Regions from separate parts of the Kitasatospora sp. NPDC023118 genome, predicted to be linked through region 2. Evidence: riboswitches for the same ligand, from Rfam matches in the RefSeq annotation. Region 2 holds a riboswitch; each other region holds the start of a gene.

Region 1 (4,744 bases), on a different contig from region 2:
ACGGCCGGTACCCGGGTGCAGATCTGGACCTGCAGCGGTGGCACGAACCAGCAGTGGCGGGTGAACTCCGACGGCACGATCGTCGGCGTCGAGTCCGGGCTGTGCCTGGACGTCACTGGTGCCGGCACCGCCAACGGCACGGCCGTGCAGATCTGGACGTGCAACGGCGGCAGCAACCAGAAGTGGACGGGCCTGTCCGGGACGTCGACCCCGCCGGGCGGCAGCTGTCCCCTGCCGTCGACGTACCGCTGGTCCTCGACGGGTGCGCTGGCGCAGCCCGCGAACGGGTGGGGTGCGCTGAAGGACTTCACCGACGTGGTCTACAACGGCAAGCACCTGGTCTACGCGTCGAACGTCACGGGGTCGTCGTACGGCTCGATGGCGTTCGCTCCCTTCACCAACTGGTCGGACATGGCCTCGGCCGGCCAGACCGGCATGAACCAGAACGCGGTGGCGCCCACCCTGTTCTACTTCGCGCCGAAGAACATCTGGGTGCTGGCGTACCAGTGGGGTCAGTGGCCGTTCATCTACCGCACCTCCAGCGACCCGACCAACCCCAACGGCTGGTCCGCGCCGCAGCCGCTGTTCACCGGCGGCATCCCCGGCGCCGCCCCGATCGACCAGACCCTGATCGCCGACGACCAGAACATGTACCTGTTCTTCGCCGGTGACAACGGCAGCATCTACCGCGCGAGCATGCCGATCGGGAACTTCCCCGGCAACTTCGGCTCCTCCTACACCACGGTCATGACCGACACCGTGAAGAACCTGTTCGAGGCGCCCCAGGTCTACAAAGTCCAGGGCCAGAACCAGTACCTCATGATCGTCGAAGCCCGCGGCGCGAACGAGCAGCGCTACTTCCGCTCGTTCACCGCCACCAGCCTGAGCGGTTCCTGGACCCCGCAGGCCGCCAGCGAGAGCAACCCGTTCGCGGGCAAGGCCAACAGCGGCGCCACCTGGACCAACGACATCAGCCACGGCGACCTGGTCCGCAACAACCCCGACCAGACCATGACCATCGACCCCTGCAACCTCCAGCTCCTCTACCAGGGCAAGTCCCCCACCGCGACCGGCCCCTACGACCAACTCCCCTGGCGGCCGGGCCTCCTCACCCTGCAACGCTGACCCACCTGATCCGGGGCGACGGCGATCGGGCGCGCCCGGCCGACACGCGGGCGTGCGAGGCACGGCACGAACGCCCCGCCCGCCGACCATCGATCATCGCGTGCAGAGGAACCCCAGCCGTGCGTCGGCTGGGGTTCCTCTGCACGCGGGATGCATCCGGGGTCGCTGGTTGGCACCGCGCCGCCGGTGGGGCGGGGCCTCCCTGGCCGATGGGCAAGCCCACGGGGGCCAGTGGCGGGGATTCCCAGGGCGCGCCGCGGTGCACGGGCCTCTGGACTTACTAGGACGTCCAACTATATGGTCGATGCCAGGTCCGCGGTGTCAGGGAAGCCGGTGTGAGTCCGGCACGGTCCCGCCACTGTGACCGGGGAGTTCGTCCTCGTGGATGACGGCCACTGGCAGCCAGCCGGGAAGGCCTGGGGGCGGGCGTGGATCCGGGAGTCAGGATACCGGCCGCGGGTGGTCCGTGTTTTCCACGAGGATGGAGACGACACGCATGACTCCGGGCTGCCTTTCCCGTTTCGCTGCCCCTTGCTCTGCCGTGCTGACCGTCGGGGCACAACTCCGCCCCTGACGCTGACGTCAACCGCCGAACTGCCGTAGGCGCCCACGACCGTGTGCCCGGACGGTGGCGGTGGTCTCTCCATTCCTCCTCTCCCCATCCACGATGAGAGAAGGAACCGATGGTCCGTGAACTGACCCATTTCGTCGGCGGCAAGCGCATCGCCGGGACGTCCGGCCGTTTCGGCGACGTGTACGACCCCAACACCGGCCGGGTGCAGGCCCGGGTGCCGCTGGCCGACCGGGCCGAGGTCGAGGCGGTGATCGCCGACGCCGCGCAGGCCCAGCCCGAGTGGGCCGCCTGGAACCCGCAGCGGCGGGCGCGGGTGCTGCTGCGCTTCCTGCAGCTGGTCGAGCAGGAGAAGGAGGACCTGGCCCGGCTGCTGTCCGCCGAGCACGGCAAGACCGTGGCCGACGCCCACGGCGACATCCAGCGCGGCCTGGAGGTCGTGGAGTTCGCCGCCGGGATCCCGCACCTGCTGAAGGGCGAGTTCAGCGACAACGCCGGCACCGGCATCGACGTGTACTCGATGCGCCAGCCACTCGGCGTGGTCGCGGGCATCACACCGTTCAACTTCCCGGCGATGATCCCGCTCTGGAAGGCCGCGCCCGCGCTGGCCTGCGGCAACGCCTTCGTCCTCAAGCCCTCCGAGCGCGACCCCTCGGTGCCGCTGCGCCTGGCCGAGCTCTTCCTCGAAGCGGGGCTTCCCCCGGGCGTGCTCAACGTCGTCAACGGCGACAAGGAGGCCGTGGACACGCTGCTGGAGGACCCACGGGTCGAGGCGCTCGGATTCGTCGGCTCGACCCCGATCGCCCAGTACGTCTACGCGACCGCGGCAGCGCGCGGCAAGCGCGCACAGTGCTTCGGCGGAGCGAAGAACCACATGATCGTGATGCCGGATGCCGATCTCGACCAGGCCGCCGACGCCCTCATCGGCGCCGGCTACGGCTCGGCCGGCGAACGCTGCATGGCGATCTCGGTCGCCGTCCCGGTGGGGGACGAGACCGCGGACGCGCTGGTGGCGAAGCTGGTCGAGCGGATCGCCGCGTTGAAGGTCGGCCGCTCGGACGACCCGGCGGCCGACTTCGGTCCGCTGGTCGGCCGCGACGCCCTGGAGCGCGTCCGCGGCTACCTGGACCTCGGGGTCCAGGAGGGAGCCGAACTCGTCGTGGACGGAAGGGACTTCCGCCTTCCCGGCCACGAGGAGGGCTATTTCCTCGGCGCCTCGCTGTTCGACCGGGTCACACCCGACATGCGGATCTACCGGGAGGAGATCTTCGGCCCGGTCCTGACCGTGGTCCGCGCCACTGACTACGAGGAGGCGCTGCGGCTGCCGAGTGAGCACGAGTTCGGCAACGGCGTGGCCATCTACACCCGGGACGGCGACACCGCCCGGGACTTCGCCCGCCGGGTGAACACCGGCATGGTCGGGGTCAACGTGCCGATCCCAGTGCCGATCGCGTACCACACCTTCGGCGGCTGGAAGCGCTCCGGCTTCGGCGACCTCAACCAGCACGGCCCGGACTCGATCCGCTTCTACACCCGCACCCGCACCGTCACCTCGCGCTGGCCCTCCGGGGTCAAGGAGGGCGCGAGCTTCACCATGCCGACGATGGGATGAGTACGGTGCACGCAAGCGATCTGACGGAGGACCAGCGCGCCATCGCGGAGGCGACCCGGGCCTTCGCCGACGAGTACCTCGCCCCGCACGCGGTGGCATGGGACCAGGACAAGCACTTCCCGGTCGACGTGCTGCGCAAGGCAGCGGACGTGGGCCTGGCCGGTGTGTACGTGCGCGAGGACGTCGGCGGATCGGGGCTCTCCCGACTGGACGGGGTCGTCGCCTTCGAGGCGCTCGCGACCGGCTGCCCGTCGATCGCCGCCTACCTGTCCATTCACAACATGGTCGGCTGGATGGTGGACCGCTACGGGACCGAGACGCAGCGTGCCCGCTGGCTGCCGGCGCTCTGCACCGCCGAACAGTTGGGCAGTTACTGCCTCACCGAGCCCGGCGCCGGCTCCGACGCCGCCGCGCTCACCACCCGGGCCGTGCGCGACGGCGACCAGTGGGTGCTGGACGGCGTCAAGCAGTTCATCTCCGGGGCGGGCACGTCCCAGGTGTACGTGGTGATGGCGCGGACCGGCGGCCCGGGGCCGGACGGCGTCTCCGCGTTCCTCGTGGACCGCGACGACCGGGGGCTGTCCTTCGGCCCGAACGAGCACAAGATGGGCTGGAACGCCCAGCCGACCCGGCAGGTGCTGCTGGACGGCGTCCGGCTGCCCGCTGACCGCCTGCTCGGAGCGGAGGGCGAGGGCTTCCGCATCGCCATGGGTGGCCTCAACGGCGGCCGGCTCGGCATCGCGGCCTGCTCGCTGGGCGGCGCCCAGAGTGCGTTGGAACGCGCGGTGGCCTATCTGGCCGACCGTGAGGCGTTCGGGGCCCGACTGCTGCACGCCCAGGCGCTGCAGTTCCGACTTGCCGACATGGCGACGGAGTTGGAGGCGGCGAGGGCGCTCGTGTGGCGCGCGGCGACCGCCCTGGACCGGGGCGACCGACGGGCACCGCAGCTGTGCGCGATGGCCAAACGGCACGCCACCGACACCGGCTTCGAGGTCGCCAACCAGGCGCTCCAACTGCACGGTGGCTACGGCTACCTCGCCGAGTACGGCATCGAGAAGATCGTCCGCGACCTGCGGGTGCACCAGATCCTGGAAGGAACCAACGAGATCATGCGCGTCATCGTCGCCCGCGGCCTGACCGGAGCCGCCTGATGACCGGGAACGACACCGAGGAGGTCCTCGTCCAGCGGGAGGGCCGGGCCGGGCTGATCGTCCTCAACCGGCCCGCCGCCCTGAACGCCCTCACCCACGGCATGGTGCGGACGATCTCGGAGGCCCTGGACGCGTGGGAGCAGGACGAGCGGGTCGACACCGTCGTCGTCACCGGCGCCGGCGACCGGGCCTTCTGCGCCGGCGGCGACATCGTCGCCATCCACCGCGCCGCCACCGGCGGCGACCCGGGCGCCGTCGAGGAGTTCTGGCGCGACGAGTACCGCC
Region 2 (4,744 bases):
TAGCGCCGCAGGCTGACCTCCGTCCCCTCGCTCTTGCCCTCGACGTCGTACGCGGTGGGCCGGTCGGTGCCGCCGGGGCGCGGGACGGGCTTGGGGTAGGGCGGAAGGACGGGTTCGCCCTCGGGTTCGTCCAGGCGCTCCAGGAAGGAGTAGAGCAGCGGGCGCAGCAGCCGGGCGGATTCGCCGCGGTGGGCGAGCGAGCGGTCCGTGATGTCGCTGAGGTCGGCCGGGTCCCGGGCCAGGGCCTGTTCGAGCTGGGCGGCGAGGTCGCCGTCCGGGTCGAGGACGGGCGCGGCCTGGCCGAAGGCGTAGCTGGGGGAGTGCGGGTCGAGTTCGGCGGCGCCGGTGGCGACCAGCAGGGTGCGGCGGCCCAGGGCGGCGCCGTAGACGGAGACCGAGCCGTGGTCGCCGATCAGGCAGTCGGCGGCGACCAGCGCGGCCTGCCAGCCCTGGTGCGGCGGGATCAGCCGCAGACCCATCCGGCGGGCGTCGTCGAGCAGGGCCTCGGGGTCGTGCCGGCTCCAGATGTTGGGGTGCAGCACGACGGCCACCGTGTACTCGTCGGCGGGCAGCCGGCGGACCAGGCGGCGGGGCAGGTCGGGGCGGCGGCCGAGTAACGAGTGCCCGCTCCAGGTGGAGTTGACGACGACGAGCCGGCGGCCGTCGACGGCGCCGAGTGCGGCGCGGTAGGCGTCCCGGGAGCGTTCGCTGCCGAGGATCCGGTCGAAGCACGGGTCGCCGACCACCCGGGCGACGTCCAGGGCCTCGGGGCAGGAGACCCGCAGCCGATCCAGCTGCTCGGGGTGGGAGAGGCCGAGGACGTCCACGAACACCCGCCCCCGGTGGGTGAGTTCGTTGCGGGACAGGCCCGCGGCGCTGACCGTGTCGCCGGTGGACTCGGTGACCAGGCGGTTGTAGCCGGCGCCGTGCGGGAGAACGACCAGGTGGGCGTCCAGCCGGTGCATGGAGGCGTGGACGGCGCAGGCGACGGCCAGGTCGAAGCGGCGGCGGACGGCGTCCTCCCACTCCAGCACGGTGTAGCCGGGCAGGCCGCGCAGGTAGTCGGTGAGGCCGCGGTCGGCGAAGGCGGAGCCGGGGTTGACGGTGAAGTACCGTTCGATGCCGTCCTGGTTCAGCAGGGTGAGGACGTCCAGGACCCGGGTCGCCGAGGTGAGGGTGCGGGCGACCGCCAGCACGCGGGCCTTGACCGGGCGGGTGTTCCAGCGGTCGGCGGGCCAGACGTGGGGGTGGGACGGCACCTCATGATCGTACTCATCCGGGCCGCTCCCGGGGTGCCCCTTGCGAGAGACGGCCGGGCCCGAGTGTCGGTCAGCCCGCCGCTGCGGTGGGTTCGTGGTGCTCTCCGGCGGCGCACTCGTCGAGGAGGGGGCGCATGCTGTTGTCCGCGAGCCGGTAGCGCACCACGCGTCCGTCCTTGTCCCCGGTGACCACGCCCGCCGTGCGCAGCAGTCGCAGGGCTTGGGAGACGGCGGGGTCGCGCATGCCGGTGGCAACCGCCAGGTCGGTGACGGCGAGCGGGCCGGCTCGGTGCAGGGCGAGCAGCAGGGCGAGCCGTCCGGGGTCGGCGAGCAGGGAGAACCGCTCGGCCCAGGACCGGACGTGCGCGGTGTCGCCGATCGCGGCGATGGCCTCGCAGACCCGGTGGCCGTCGATGGTGCGGTGGCCCGCGCGGTCGGCCGGTACGAGATGCATGCGGACATTCTTGCAGGCAGTGGCCTGTGATCCTGGACACCTGCACAGGTGCGCAACCTTGCGAGGGTGGTGCCGGAGCCCTACGGTGTTCCCCGCCGTGGTGCTCGGGAAGACCGGTGACGGAACCTCAGGGGTCCCAGTCCGGAGCGGCCCTCGCCACTGTGATCGGGGGAGAGTTGTCCGTACCCACGTGCCACTGGGCGCCTCGTGCGCTTGGGAAGGCGGGTCCGGAAGCCCCGTAAGCCAGGAGACCGGCCACGGCATCTCACGAAGTCATTCCACGAGGTGCTGGAGCGTGATCCGAAGATGACCCTGCCCGAAACCGCCGCGCCCGTCGAGGCGGCCCCCTCCGTCCTGCCCACCTTCAGATGGAAGCGCGAGGACACCCTCCGCACGGCCGGGTTGATGGGGGTGATCCTGGCCATGCACGTGGTGGCCTTCGGGACGCTCGTCTTCCTGGTCGCGCCGCACAACTACGCCGTCGGCACCCAGGTCTTCGGGGTGGGCCTGGGCATCACCGCGTACACCCTCGGCATGCGGCACGCCTTCGACGCCGACCACATCGCGGTGATCGACAACACCACCCGCAAGCTGATGGCGGACGGCAAGCGGCCGGTCTCGGTCGGCTTCTGGTTCGCCCTCGGGCACTCCTCGATGGTGGTCATCATGGCCGCCCTGGTGGCGGGCGGCGCGCAGCTGGCGAACACGCTGATGGACGACGACTCGGCCACCCACAAGTGGCTCGGGCTGGTCGGCACCACGGCCTCCGGCGCCTTCCTCTACCTGATCGGCGCGCTCAACCTGGCGGCGCTGCTCGGCATCCTCAAGGTGTTCCGCTCGATGCGGGCCGGGAAGTACGACGAGGCTCAGCTGGAGGAGCACCTCAACTCGCGCGGCCTTATGGCCCGGGTGCTGAACCGGGCGACCCGCTCGATCACCCGGCCCGGGCAGATGTTCCCGGTGGGCATGGTGCTGGGCCTGGGCTTCGACACCGCGACCGAGGTCACCCTGATGGTGATGGCCGGCTCGGGTGCGGCGGCCGGGCTGCCCTGGTACGCGATCGTCTGCCTGCCGCTGCTGTTCGCGGCGGGGATGAGCCTGTTCGACACCCTGGACGGGACCTTCATGAACTTCGCGTACCAGTGGGCGTTCTCCAACCCGGTGCGCAAGGTGTACTACAACCTGACCATCACCGGGCTGTCGATCGCGGTGGCCTTCATCATCGGCACCATCGAGCTGGTCGGGGTGCTGCACGAGAAGCTCGACCTGACCGACCCGGTCACCGGGTTCATCGCGGACATCTCGCTGGACAACGTCGGGTACGCGATCGCCGGGCTGTTCGTGGTGGTGTGGGCGATCGCGATCGCCTACTGGAAGCTGGCCGGGGTCGAGAAGCGCTGGACGCCCGCGGAGTAGCCCGTCGGTCACGCTGCCGCGAGCAGCAGCGTGCCCGCGACGGCGAGCCCGGCGCCGACCACCTGGACCGGGCGCAGCCGCTCCTTGAGCACTCCGCGCGCCAGCAGCGCGGTGACGACGGGGTAGAGCGAGGCGAGCACGGCGGCCACCGCCGCCGAGCCGCTGTGCGAGGCCATCGCGTACGTGGCGTTGCCGGCGACGTCGGCCAGCCCGACGGCGGTGAGCAGGGGCAGCCGGGCGCGCAGCTCGGGCAGCAGCCCGGAGGTGTCGGTACCGCGCAGGCCGATCAGCAGCGCGGTGCCGCCGACGGCGACGTTGACGAGCCGCTGGACGCACAGCATGAGCAGCAGCCCTCCTCCGGCCGAGGCCTGGGCGAGCAGGGCCATGTTGGTGCCGAAGCCGAACGCGGCGGCCAGGGTGAGCAGCAGGGCCGTACGGGCGGCGGTCGGCCCGCCGCGCTCGGGGCCGCCGGCCAGCACCACGCCCGCCACGGCCACCGCGATCCCGGCCACCTGGCCGAGACCGGGTCGCTCGCCGAGCGCCAGCCCGACGCCGACCGGCACCACGACGCCGACGGTGGCCAGCGGGGACACCACGCCCATCGGGCCGAGCGCGAGCGCCCGGTAGAAGGCGAGCATCGCGAACGGGCCGATCACCCCGGCGGCGACGGCGTACCAGAGGGCGGGGGAGGCGTCCGCCCAGCCGCCGGTGGCCAGGACCGCGAGGAGGAGGACGACGGTGGCCGCGGCCTGGGAGATGACCACGACGGCGAGTGCGGGCAGTCTGCGGGTGAGGACGCCGCCGCCGAAGTCGCCCAGGCCGGTGAGCAGACTGGCGCAGAGGGCGAGCAGGACGGTCACTGGAGGTGCCAGGAGATCGAGGACAGCACAATGCACTCCGAAGTACAGTCGGATGGACTCGTTGCCGAGAAGGCAGCGTAGTTCACCAAGTTGGACTTCGCCGAACAATATTCTGCACTTTCCGTACTGTGGACACCGGAGGACTGCCCGCGTGCCGGACCCCGACCTCGTCTCCCAGGCCCTCGCCCGGAACCTCAAGCGGCTGCGCGCCGAGCGCGGCCACACCCTGGACGCCCTCGCCGCCCGATCCGGGGTGAGCCGCGGCATGATCGTCCAGATCGAGCAGGGCCGCACCAACCCGAGCGTGGCCACCGTGGTCCGGCTCGGCGACGCGCTCGGCGTCTCCATCGCCACGCTGCTCGACTACGAGGAGGGCCCGGACGTCCGGATCATCCCCGGCGACCAGGCCGTGCCGCTCTGGACCGGTGTGAGCGGCGGGACCGGCACCCTGCTGCACGGGATCGAGGCGCCCGGGCCGCTGGAGCTGTGGGAGTGGCGGATGGAGCCGGGCGAGGAGTACTCCTCCGATCCGCATCCGGCCGGGACGGTGGAGATCGTCCGGGTCGACGAGGGCGAGCTGACCCTGGTGCACGACGGTACGGACCACCCGGTACCGGCCGGCAGCACGGTCTCCTTCGACGCCTCGTACGCGCACGTCTACCGCAATGCGGGGGAGCGGGCGCTGCGGCTGACCATGGTGGTGTCGGTCCCGCCGCCGCGCTGAGGCCGCTTCCGTACGCCGAAACGGCGCCTCC
Region 3 (4,744 bases), on a different contig from region 2:
TCGCGGTGAACGCCGGGCACCGCGCGGTGGACGCGCCGGTCTCCGGCGGGGTGGTCGGCGCGACGGCCGCGAGCCTCACCTTCATGGTCGGCGCGGAGAAGGAGCAGTTCGAGAGCGCCCGCCCGGTGCTGGAGGCGATGGGCCGCAAGGTGGTGCACTGCGGCGCGGCCGGCGCGGGGCAGGCGGCGAAGATCTGCAACAACATGATCCTCGGCATCTCGATGATCGCGGTCAGCGAGGCGTTCGTCCTCGGGGAGAGCCTGGGGCTCAGCCACCAGGCGCTGTTCGACGTCGCCTCGACGGCCTCCGGCCAGTGCTGGGCACTCACCACTAACTGTCCGGTCCCCGGACCGGTGCCGGCCAGTCCGGCGAACCGCGGGTACGCGGCCGGGTTCTCCGCCGCGCTGATGTCCAAGGACCTCGGACTGGCCGCCGGGGCCGCCGAGGCGGCGGGCCTGCCCACCGAGCTCGGACGCAGGGCAGCGCAGTTGTACGCGGACTTCGCGGCGGCCGAGGGTGCGGGCCTGGACTTCTCGGCGATCATCACCACTTTGAGGGAGGGCGGCAAGTGACCGGTTACGAGACGATCCTGGTCGAGCGCAAGGGACGGGTGGGGCTGATCACGCTCGACCGGCCGAAGGCGCTCAACGCGCTCAACACGCTCCTGATGAACGAAGTCGTCGCGGCGGCAACGGACTTCGACCGGGACCCGGACATCGGCTGTCTGGTGGTTACCGGCTCGGACAAGGCCTTCGCGGCCGGCGCCGACATCAAGGAGATGCAGCCCCTCGAGTTCGTCGACGCCTACCTCGGCGACTGGTTCGCCGCCTGGGACCGCTTCGCCACCCTGCGCAAGCCGGTCGTCGCGGCCGTCGCCGGCTACGCGCTGGGCGGCGGCTGCGAGCTGGCGATGATGTGCGACATCCTGCTGGCGGCGGACACCGCGAAGTTCGGACAGCCGGAGATCAAGCTCGGCGTCATCCCGGGCATCGGCGGCTCGCAGCGGCTGACCCGGGCGGTCGGCAAGGCGAAGGCGATGGAGCTGTGCCTGACCGGCCGGATGATGGGCGCCGAGGAGGCCGAGCGGGCCGGCCTGGTCTCCCGCATCGTCCCCGCCGACCAGCTGCTGGCCGAGGCCCTGGCCACCGCCGAGACCGTCGCGGCGATGTCCACCCCGGCGGCGATCATGCTCAAGGAGGCCGTCAACCGGTCGTACGAGACGACCCTCGCCGAGGGCGTCCGCTTCGAACGCCGCCTCTTCCACGCCACCTTCGCGACGGCTGATCAGAAGGAGGGCATGGCGGCCTTCGCGGAGAAGCGCCCGCCGGAGTTCCACAACCGCTGACGGCACCCGCGGTGCGCCGCCCTTCGTCCGGGGCGGCGCACCGCCCGTCAGCTCTCCGACCGCCGGAGCAGGTAGGTGTCCATGATCCAGCCCTTGCGCTTGCGGGCCCGCTCGCGCAGCTCGCGGATCCGCGGGGCGGCCTCGGCGAGCGGGCCGGCGACGAGGATCTCGTCAGGGGTGCCGAGGTAGGCGCCGTAGTGGATCTCCAGCCCCTCCGGGTCGATCTCGGTGAAGGCCGCCCGGCCGTCGAGCATCACCACCACGTCGTCCACGCCGTCGGGGAAGCCTTCGGCCAGGCGGCGGCCGGTGGTGATCTGGACCGGGCGGCCGACCCGGGTCAGCGTGGTGCGGTGACGGGCGGCGAGCGCGGAGACGCTGCTGATGCCCGGGATCACCTCGTAGTCGAACGCGACGGTCCCCCGGGCCCGGACGTCGGCCACCACGGCGATGACGCTGTCGTAGAGGCTCGGGTCGCCCCAGACCAGGAACGCCCCCGTCTCGCCCTCGCCGAGGTGTTCGGCGACCAGCCGCTCGACCAGGTCGGCACGGCGGCCGCGCCAGTCGTCCACGGCTGCCGCGTACGCGGGGGTGGTGCGGTCCCGCTCCGTGTCCGGCACCTCGACCACGCGATGTCCGGGCTGCCCGTGTTCGGTCAGGATCCGGCGACGCAGTCGGATCAGGTCCTGCCGTTCCTCGCTCTTGTCGAGGATGAAGAAGACGTCCGTGCGGGCGAGCGCCTTGACCGCCTGCAGGGTGAGGTGGTCGGGGTCGCCCGCGCCGATGCCGATGACGAGGATGTGCCGCATGGGAGGCATTCTGCCGCCCGCTCCGCTGCGGTCCCGTCCGACAGGCGGGGTGTGCCGGCGAACCTCGTTGGGTCCGCCGTGATGTGACGCACGATCCCTTGACCCGATCTTTTCCGTTTCGCCATGATGAGCCGTCACGTTGTGACTCCGTCGATGGGGGAAGTCCGGTCCGAGTCCGGCGCTGACCCGCAACGGTAGGCCGCCGACGTCATGTCGGTGGCGAGCCCGAGTACCCGTCGGCGGGGATGTGTCGTCCCCTCCTCCCGTCGTGGTCTGCGGGCCGGAGCTCCGAGGGCTGCCCGGCGTGTTGCCGACGTCCTCCGGGCCCCTGCGTCCAGGCCCGGAAAGGCACCCATGCCCGCGCTCCGCCGCACCCTCGGTCTGCTCGCGATACCCGCCCTGGCGCTCGCCACCGCGCTCCCGGTGGCGACCGCCGCCCACGCCGACACGACGTCCTCCCGGACCGTTCGTCCCGACGCCGCCGCGGGCGGCTGGCTGGCCCGCCAGCTCGTGGACGGCGACCACTTCGAGTCCGTCTTCAACGGCACCACCTACCCCGACCAGGGCCTGACCATCGACGCCGTGCTGGCGTTCGCCGCCTCGCACAGCTCCGACGAGGCTGCCGCGAAGGCCACCGCCTGGCTGGCGAAGCCCGAGATCATCTCCGGTTACCTGGGCGACGGCACCACCGAGGCCTACGCGAGCGCCACCGCGAAGCTGCTGCTCGCCGTCGAGGTACGCGGAGGGAACCCGGCGTCCTTCGGGGGCGTCGACCTGCCGGCCCGGCTGCGCTCGCTCCAGACCGCCGAAGGACGGTTCTCCGACCGCTCGCAGTGGGGCGACTACAGCAACGCCTTCGGCCAGTCCCTCGCCCTGATCGCCCTGCACCGCACCCCCGGCGGCGCCCCCGCCGAGGCCGTCGACTTCCTGGCGAACAGCCAGTGCGTGGACGGCGGTTACCCGGTCTCCTTCGGCCAGCCCACCTGCACCAGTGACCCCGACGCCACCGCGCTCGCCGCCCAAGCCCTCGCCGCCACCGGCCGCACCGCCAAGGCGGACACCGGCCTCACCTGGCTGACCTCCCACCAGAACGCCGACGGCGGCTTCGCGGCCGCCGGGGCGACCGCCTCCAACGCCAACACCACCGGCCTGGCCACCCAGGCACTGCTCGCCGGTGGGCGCCTCGGTGCCGGCCTCAAGGGCTGGAGCCGGCTGGTGAAGTTCCAGCAGGGCTGCTCCGCCGACCCGGCGGTGCGCGGCGCGGTCGCCTACGACGCATCCGGCTTCAACGCGGGCAACGGCGCCCGGGCCACCGCGCAGGCCGTCCTCGGCCTGGCCGGCACCCCGCTGGCCACCCTCTCTGCCGCCGGGGCGCGCCCGGACGCACCCACCCTGGCCTGCCCGGCCCCGGCCACCCGCTGACACGTCGAACCCCTGATCCCACGAGGAGAGTTCCGATGACCGACACCCCCAGCCCGGCCCGACCGGCCCGCCGCACGCTCGGGTCGATCGCCGCGGCCGCGGCCCTCACCGCCGGCCTGCTCGGCGTCTCCGCCGTCCAGGCCCCGCAGGCCCGGGCCGCCGCCTGCGACGGCACCACCGGCGTCACCGTCGTGGTCGACTTCACTGCCGTCGGCGGCGGCATCGAGACCGGCTGCGCCCCCGGCGACCCCGCCAACGGGCTCGCCGCGCTCACCGGCGCCGGGTTCTCGTACGCCTTCCACCCCCGCTTCCCGGGCTTCGTCTGCAAGATCAACGCACTGCCCGCCACCTGCACCAACCCGACCGGCAGCGCCTACTGGTCGTACTGGCACGCCCAGCACGGCGGACCGTGGTCGTACAGCAGCCTGGGCGCGGGCAGCTACAACCCGGCGCCCGGCGACGTCGAGGGCTGGTCGTTCGGCGCCGGCGCCCAGCCGGGCATCACGGCCCCCTGACACGTGGCAAGCCGGCGCCCGGGCTCCATGAGGGAGGACGGGGCGCCGGCGTCCCGGGCTCATCCGTCGTGGGACGCTTGCCGTCGTCGGACGAGGTGACCGACGAGCAGCACAGTGACGACCGCAGCCACGGTGAACAGCAGGGTGTCGGCCACGATTCCCGAAGTGGTCAGCCACGCTGGTTCATTGCCGTCCGGCAGGCTCGTCCCGGCGAACAGCCCACCGACTTCGGTCAGCAGCTCTCGTACGAGGTAGACGGCAGCCAGTTACGGCGAGCCCGACGGGCAGGGTGAGGACGATCGACGCGAGGTAGAAGCGTCCGTTCTCCGTCAGCCCGCCCTGAGTGGCCAGGGCGGCGATCAGGGCGACGAAGCAGCCCGCCGCCCACCTGGAAGCACTCATCGGTACCCATCCCCCTGTTGTGCGGCCCGGGCGCGGAGCCCCCGGGCCGTCGTGATTCGTCCGGTGCCGACGCGGATCGACCGGCGATCGGCCGCGCCCGTGCGGTCAGCTGCCGTAGCGCAGCGACACGGTGTCGCCGAGGTGGACGGTGCTGGCCCGGGTGGCGGCCGTGGCGGTGGCGCCGTCCAGGCTGACCTTCCAGGTGGAGGAGCCGCTGTTGGCGGTGCCGTTGAGCGCGGTGACGGTTCCGCCGC
Region 4 (4,744 bases), on a different contig from region 2:
GTGTGGCTGGCGGACTTCGAGGACGCCACCTCCCCCTCCTGGCACAACCTCGTCTCCGGCCAGCTCAACCTGATCGACGCGATCGAGCGCCAGATCGACGACACCACCCCGGAGGGCAAGCGGTACTTCATCGGGGACAACCCGGCCACCATCGTGGTCCGCCCCCGGGGCTGGCACCTCGACGAGCAGCACCTGCTGGTCGACGGCCGTCCCGCCGTCGGCGCCCTGGTCGACTTCGGCCTCTACCTCTTCCACTGCGGCCGCCCGCAGATCGCGGCCGGCTCCGGCCCGTACTTCTACCTCCCCAAGCTGGAGAACCACCTCGAAGCCCGGCTCTGGAACGACGTCTTCACCTATGCACAGGCCGAGTTGGGCATCCCGCACGGCACGATCCGCGCCACCGTCCTGATCGAGACCATCACCGCCGCCTTCGAGATGGACGAGATCCTCTACGAACTGCGCGAGCACGCCGCCGGCCTCAACGCCGGCCGCTGGGACTATCTGTTCAGCCTGATCAAGAACTTCGCCCACCACGGCCCGCGCTACGTCCTTCCCGACCGGGCCACGCTCACCATGACCCAGCCCTTCCTGCGCGCCTACACCGACCTGCTCGTGCGCACCTGCCACCGGCGCGGCGCCCACGCCATCGGCGGCATGGCCGCCGCCATCCCGCGGCGCGACCCCGCCGCCAACGAGGCAGCCCTCACCAAGGTCCGCGCCGACAAGGAACGCGAGGCCGGCGACGGCTTCGACGGCTCCTGGGTCGCCCACCCCGGCCTCGTCGACACCTGCCGCACCGCCTTCGACGCCGTCCTCGGCGAGCGCCCCCACCAGCTCGACCGCACCCGTGAGGACGTCGAGGTCACCGCAGCCGACCTGCTCGGCGTCCAACGGCTCACCGCCGGCCTGCCCACCGAGGAGGGCCTGCGCTCCAACGTCGCGGTCGCCCTGCGCTACCTCACCGCCTGGCTCGGCGGCTCCGGAGCCGTCGCCGTCTTCGGGCTGATGGAGGACGTCGCCACCGCCGAGATCGCCCGCTGCCAGATCTGGCAGTGGCAGCACCACTGCACCCGCCTCACCGGCGGCTCCCTCGCCACCCCCGACCTCGTGCGGCGGCTGATCGACCGGGAGCGGGCCACCCTGCTCACCGAGGGATCCGACCCCGCACTGGTCGACAACGCCGTGCGGATCCTCGAGGAGACCTCCCTCGGAAAGGACCTCCCCGCCTTCCTCACCACCGAGGCCTACGCCCGCCACCTCGTCCGAGTCCGCGCCGCGGCCTGAGCCGCCCGCCCTGTACGGAGGCAGCCATGAACGAGATCCGACGGGTCGCCGTCGTCGGTGCCGGGCAGATGGGCTCGGGCATCGCCGAGGTCTTCGCCCGCGCCGGCCTGGACACCATCGTCTGCGAGAAGGACCCAGCCGCGCTGCGGGCCGCCCGCAGCCGCATCGACCGTTCCCTGCACCGCGCCGTCGACCGCGGCCGCATCGACCCGACCGACCGTGAGGACACCTGGGCGCACCTGCTGTTCGCCGACGACCTGGAGGCGCTCGCCGACCGCCAGCTCGTGATCGAGGCCGTCGTCGAGGACGAGGCGGTGAAGACCGACGTGCTCACGACCCTGGACAAGGTCCTCGCCGACGAGGACGCCGTCCTGGCCACCAACACCTCCGCCATCCCCGTCACCCGCCTGGGCATCGCCACCACCCGTGCCTCGCACGTCCTCGGCCTGCACTTCTTCAACCCCGCCCCCGTGATGCCGCTGGTGGAGCTGGTCTCCTCGCTGCACACCGACCGGGCCGTGCTGGAGCGGGTGGAGGCCTTCGCCCGGGACCCCCTCGGCAAGCACGTCATCCGCTCCCGCGACCGGGCCGGCTTCGTCGTCAACTCCCTGCTCGTGCCGTACCTGCTGTCCGCGATCCGGATGGCCGAGGCCGGCCACGCCACCCCGGAGGACATCGACGCCGGCATGGTCCACGGCTGCGCCCACCCCATGGGCCCGCTCCAACTCGCCGACCTCATCGGCCTGGACACCGTCGAGGCCATCGCGCAGTCCCTGTATGAGGAGTACAAGGAGCCGCTGTACGCCCCGCCGCCGCTGCTCTCCCGCATGGTCGAGGCCGGACTGCTCGGCCGCAAGAGCGGCCGGGGGTTCCACCGGCACGCCGACGGCTGAACCCCGTCGACCCGAGGCAGCGGGTGCGGCTAGGGTGGGCGGTGCAGCTGGTTCGCCCCGTCCGCCAGGCGGGATGCGTCGCAAGAGGGAATCCGGTGCGAGTCCGGAACTGCCCCGCAGCGGTGAGTGGGAACGAAAGCCGTCAACAGCACTGGGAGCCCCGGCGGGCCCCTGGGAAGCGACGGCCGGTAGGAGCCGGTACGGCCGAAAGGCCCGGCGTGCCCACGAGTCCGAAGACCTGCCACTGCCCGTGCGCCGCGGCGGCGCACGGTCTCACCGGGACCTCGTGGGCGGGTCGGCGGCGGCACGGGCAGGGCGGACGTCACCGTCCCCGGCCCGCTCCTTCGCGCACCCCGCCCGGCGGGGTCCATGCGAACTCGCGAAGGAGAGTTCCGTGACCCGCACCACCGTGTACCCCACCACCCCGCACCGTTCGGCGGCGACCGTCCACGGCTACCCCAGGCAGGGGCCGAACCGCGAACTGAAGCGGGCCGTCGAGTCGTTCTGGGCCGGTCGCAGCTCCGCCGCCGACCTCCTGACCACCGCCGCCGAGCTGCGCCGCGCCGTCTTCCGGCAACTCGCCGAGGCCGGGTTGGGCGAGATCCCGAGCAACCACTTCTCGCTCTACGACCACGTCCTGGACGCCGCCTGGATGGTCGGCGCCGTCCCGCCCCGCCACGTGAAGGCCGCCACGGACCTGCAGCCCGGTACCCCGGAGCACACCCTCGCCGTGTACTTCGCCATGGCACGCGGCACGGAGGGCGCCGAACCGCTGGAGATGACCAAGTGGTTCGACACCAACTACCACTACCTCGTCCCCGAACTCGGCCCCGACACCGTCTTCCGCGCCGACCCCGGCAAGCCGCTCACCGAGTTCGCCGAGGCCGAACTCCTCGGCCTCACCACCCGCCCGGTCCTGCTCGGCCCGATCAGCTTCCTGCTCCTCGCCAAGCCGGCCCCCGACACCCCGGCGGGCTTCCAGCCCCTCACCCTGCTCGACCGGCTCCTCCCCGTCTACGCGGAGATCCTCGCGAGCCTGCGCGCCGTCGGCGCCGACTGGGTACAGCTCGACGAGCCCGCGCTGGTCCGCGACCAGCCGCCCGCCGTCCTGAACGCCACCGCCCGCGCCTACCGCGACCTGGCCGCCGTCACGCACCGGCCCAAGCTGCTCGTCGGCTCCTACTTCGACGCCCTCGGCGACGCCCTGCCCGTCCTCGCCACATCACCCGTCGAAGGCCTGGCGCTGGACTTCACCGGCCCTGCCGCCGCCAACCTCCCCGCCCTCGCGGCCATCGGAGGACTACCCGGCAAGCGCCTGGTCGCCGGCGTCGTCGACGGCCGCAACATCTGGGCCGCCGACCTCGAAAAGGCCCTCGCCACCCTCGCCACCCTGCTCGGCCTCGCCGACCACGTCGACGTCGCCCCCTCCTGCTCCCTGCTGCACGTACCCCTCGACGCCACCGCCGAACGCGACCTCGACCCGCAGGTCCTGCGCTGGCTCGCCTTCGCCCGCCAGAAACTGGACGAGACCGTCACCCTCGCCCGCGCCCTGGGCGAGGGCCGCGACGCCGTCGCCCCGCAGTTCGCCGCGAACCGCGCCGCCCGCAGCTCCCGCACCCGCTCCGCGCTCACCCACGACCCCGCCGTCCGCGCCCGCTGCGCCGCCACCACCCCCGCCGACAGCCACCGCGCCGCTCCCTACCCCGAGCGTGCCGCCGCCCAGCAGGCCCGGCTCGCCCTGCCGCTCCTGCCGACCACCACCATCGGCTCCTTCCCGCAGACCGACGCGCTGCGCGCCGCCCGCGCCCAGCTGCGCACCGGCCGCATCGACGCCGCCACCTACGAGCAGCGCATCGAGGCCGAGATCCGCGAGGTCATCGCCTTCCAGGAGAAGGCGGGCCTGGACGTCCTCGTCCACGGCGAGCCGGAACGCAACGACATGGTCCAGTACTTCGCCGAACAGCTCACCGGCTACCTCGCCACCCGCCACGGCTGGGTGCAGTCCTACGGCACCCGGTACGTCCGGCCGCCGATCCTGGCCGGCGACGTCTCCCGCCCGCACCCGATGACCGTCGACCGGTACCGCACCGCCGCCGCGCTGACGGATCGTCCGGTCAAGGGCATGCTCACCGGCCCGGTCACCATGCTCGCCTGGTCCTTCGTCCGCGACGACCAGCCCCTGGCCGACACCGCCCGCCAGGTCGCCCTCGCCCTGCGCGACGAGGTCACCGACCTCGAAGCCGCCGGCGCAGCCGTCATCCAGGTCGACGAACCCGCCCTGCGCGAGACCCTCCCCCTGCGCCGCGCCGCCCACGCCGACTACCTCGCCTGGGCCACCGACGCCTTCCGCCTCACCACCAGCGCCGTCCGCGCCGACACCCAGATCCACACCCACATGTGCTACGCCGAGTTCGGCGACATCCTCAGCGCCATCGACGACCTCGACGCCGACGTCATCTCCCTGGAAGCCGCCCGCTCCCGGATGGCCGTCACTGCCGAACTCGCCGGCGCCAGCTACCCGCGCCAGGTCGGCCCGGGCGTGTACGACATCCACGCACCCCGCGTCC

The links. Region 2 has a riboswitch for cobalamin ahead of nicT (Nickel transporter NicT). Riboswitches for the same ligand answer to the same signal wherever they lie in the genome.
Region 1: it holds a riboswitch for cobalamin, as region 2 does, so the genes downstream of both, ACZ3UD_RS20110 (CoA-acylating methylmalonate-semialdehyde dehydrogenase) here and nicT (Nickel transporter NicT) in region 2, are expected to answer to the same signal.
Region 3: it holds a riboswitch for cobalamin, as region 2 does, so the genes downstream of both, ACZ3UD_RS20080 (peptidase) here and nicT (Nickel transporter NicT) in region 2, are expected to answer to the same signal.
Region 4: it holds a riboswitch for cobalamin, as region 2 does, so the genes downstream of both, metE (5-methyltetrahydropteroyltriglutamate--homocysteine S-methyltransferase) here and nicT (Nickel transporter NicT) in region 2, are expected to answer to the same signal.

The regions. Positions count from the first base shown of each region.
Region 1 is NZ_JBVHHW010000014.1:140,371-145,114, reverse strand. Features, by position in the region: gene ACZ3UD_RS20115 (non-reducing end alpha-L-arabinofuranosidase family hydrolase) at 1-1,125, shown strand, start outside; cobalamin riboswitch at 1,405-1,597, shown strand; gene ACZ3UD_RS20110 (CoA-acylating methylmalonate-semialdehyde dehydrogenase) at 1,809-3,308, shown strand; gene ACZ3UD_RS20105 (acyl-CoA dehydrogenase family protein) at 3,305-4,459, shown strand; gene ACZ3UD_RS20100 (enoyl-CoA hydratase/isomerase family protein) at 4,459-4,744, shown strand, end outside.
Region 2 is NZ_JBVHHW010000013.1:30,349-35,092, forward strand. Features, by position in the region: gene ACZ3UD_RS18390 (hypothetical protein) at 1-1,259, opposite strand, end outside; gene ACZ3UD_RS18395 (ArsR/SmtB family transcription factor) at 1,330-1,713, opposite strand; cobalamin riboswitch at 1,795-1,987, shown strand; gene nicT (Nickel transporter NicT) at 2,020-3,129, shown strand; gene ACZ3UD_RS18405 (EamA family transporter) at 3,138-3,989, opposite strand; gene ACZ3UD_RS18410 (helix-turn-helix domain-containing protein) at 4,141-4,713, shown strand.
Region 3 is NZ_JBVHHW010000014.1:134,527-139,270, reverse strand. Features, by position in the region: gene mmsB (3-hydroxyisobutyrate dehydrogenase) at 1-572, shown strand, start outside; gene ACZ3UD_RS20090 (enoyl-CoA hydratase) at 569-1,345, shown strand; gene cobF (precorrin-6A synthase (deacetylating)) at 1,393-2,151, opposite strand; cobalamin riboswitch at 2,286-2,406, shown strand; gene ACZ3UD_RS20080 (peptidase) at 2,506-3,573, shown strand; gene ACZ3UD_RS20075 (flagellar hook-length control protein FliK) at 3,609-4,088, shown strand; gene ACZ3UD_RS20070 (prenyltransferase/squalene oxidase repeat-containing protein) at 4,596-4,744, opposite strand, start outside.
Region 4 is NZ_JBVHHW010000027.1:80,354-85,097, forward strand. Features, by position in the region: gene aceB (malate synthase A) at 1-1,284, shown strand, start outside; gene ACZ3UD_RS29335 (3-hydroxybutyryl-CoA dehydrogenase) at 1,311-2,177, shown strand; cobalamin riboswitch at 2,226-2,421, shown strand; gene metE (5-methyltetrahydropteroyltriglutamate--homocysteine S-methyltransferase) at 2,572-4,744, shown strand, end outside.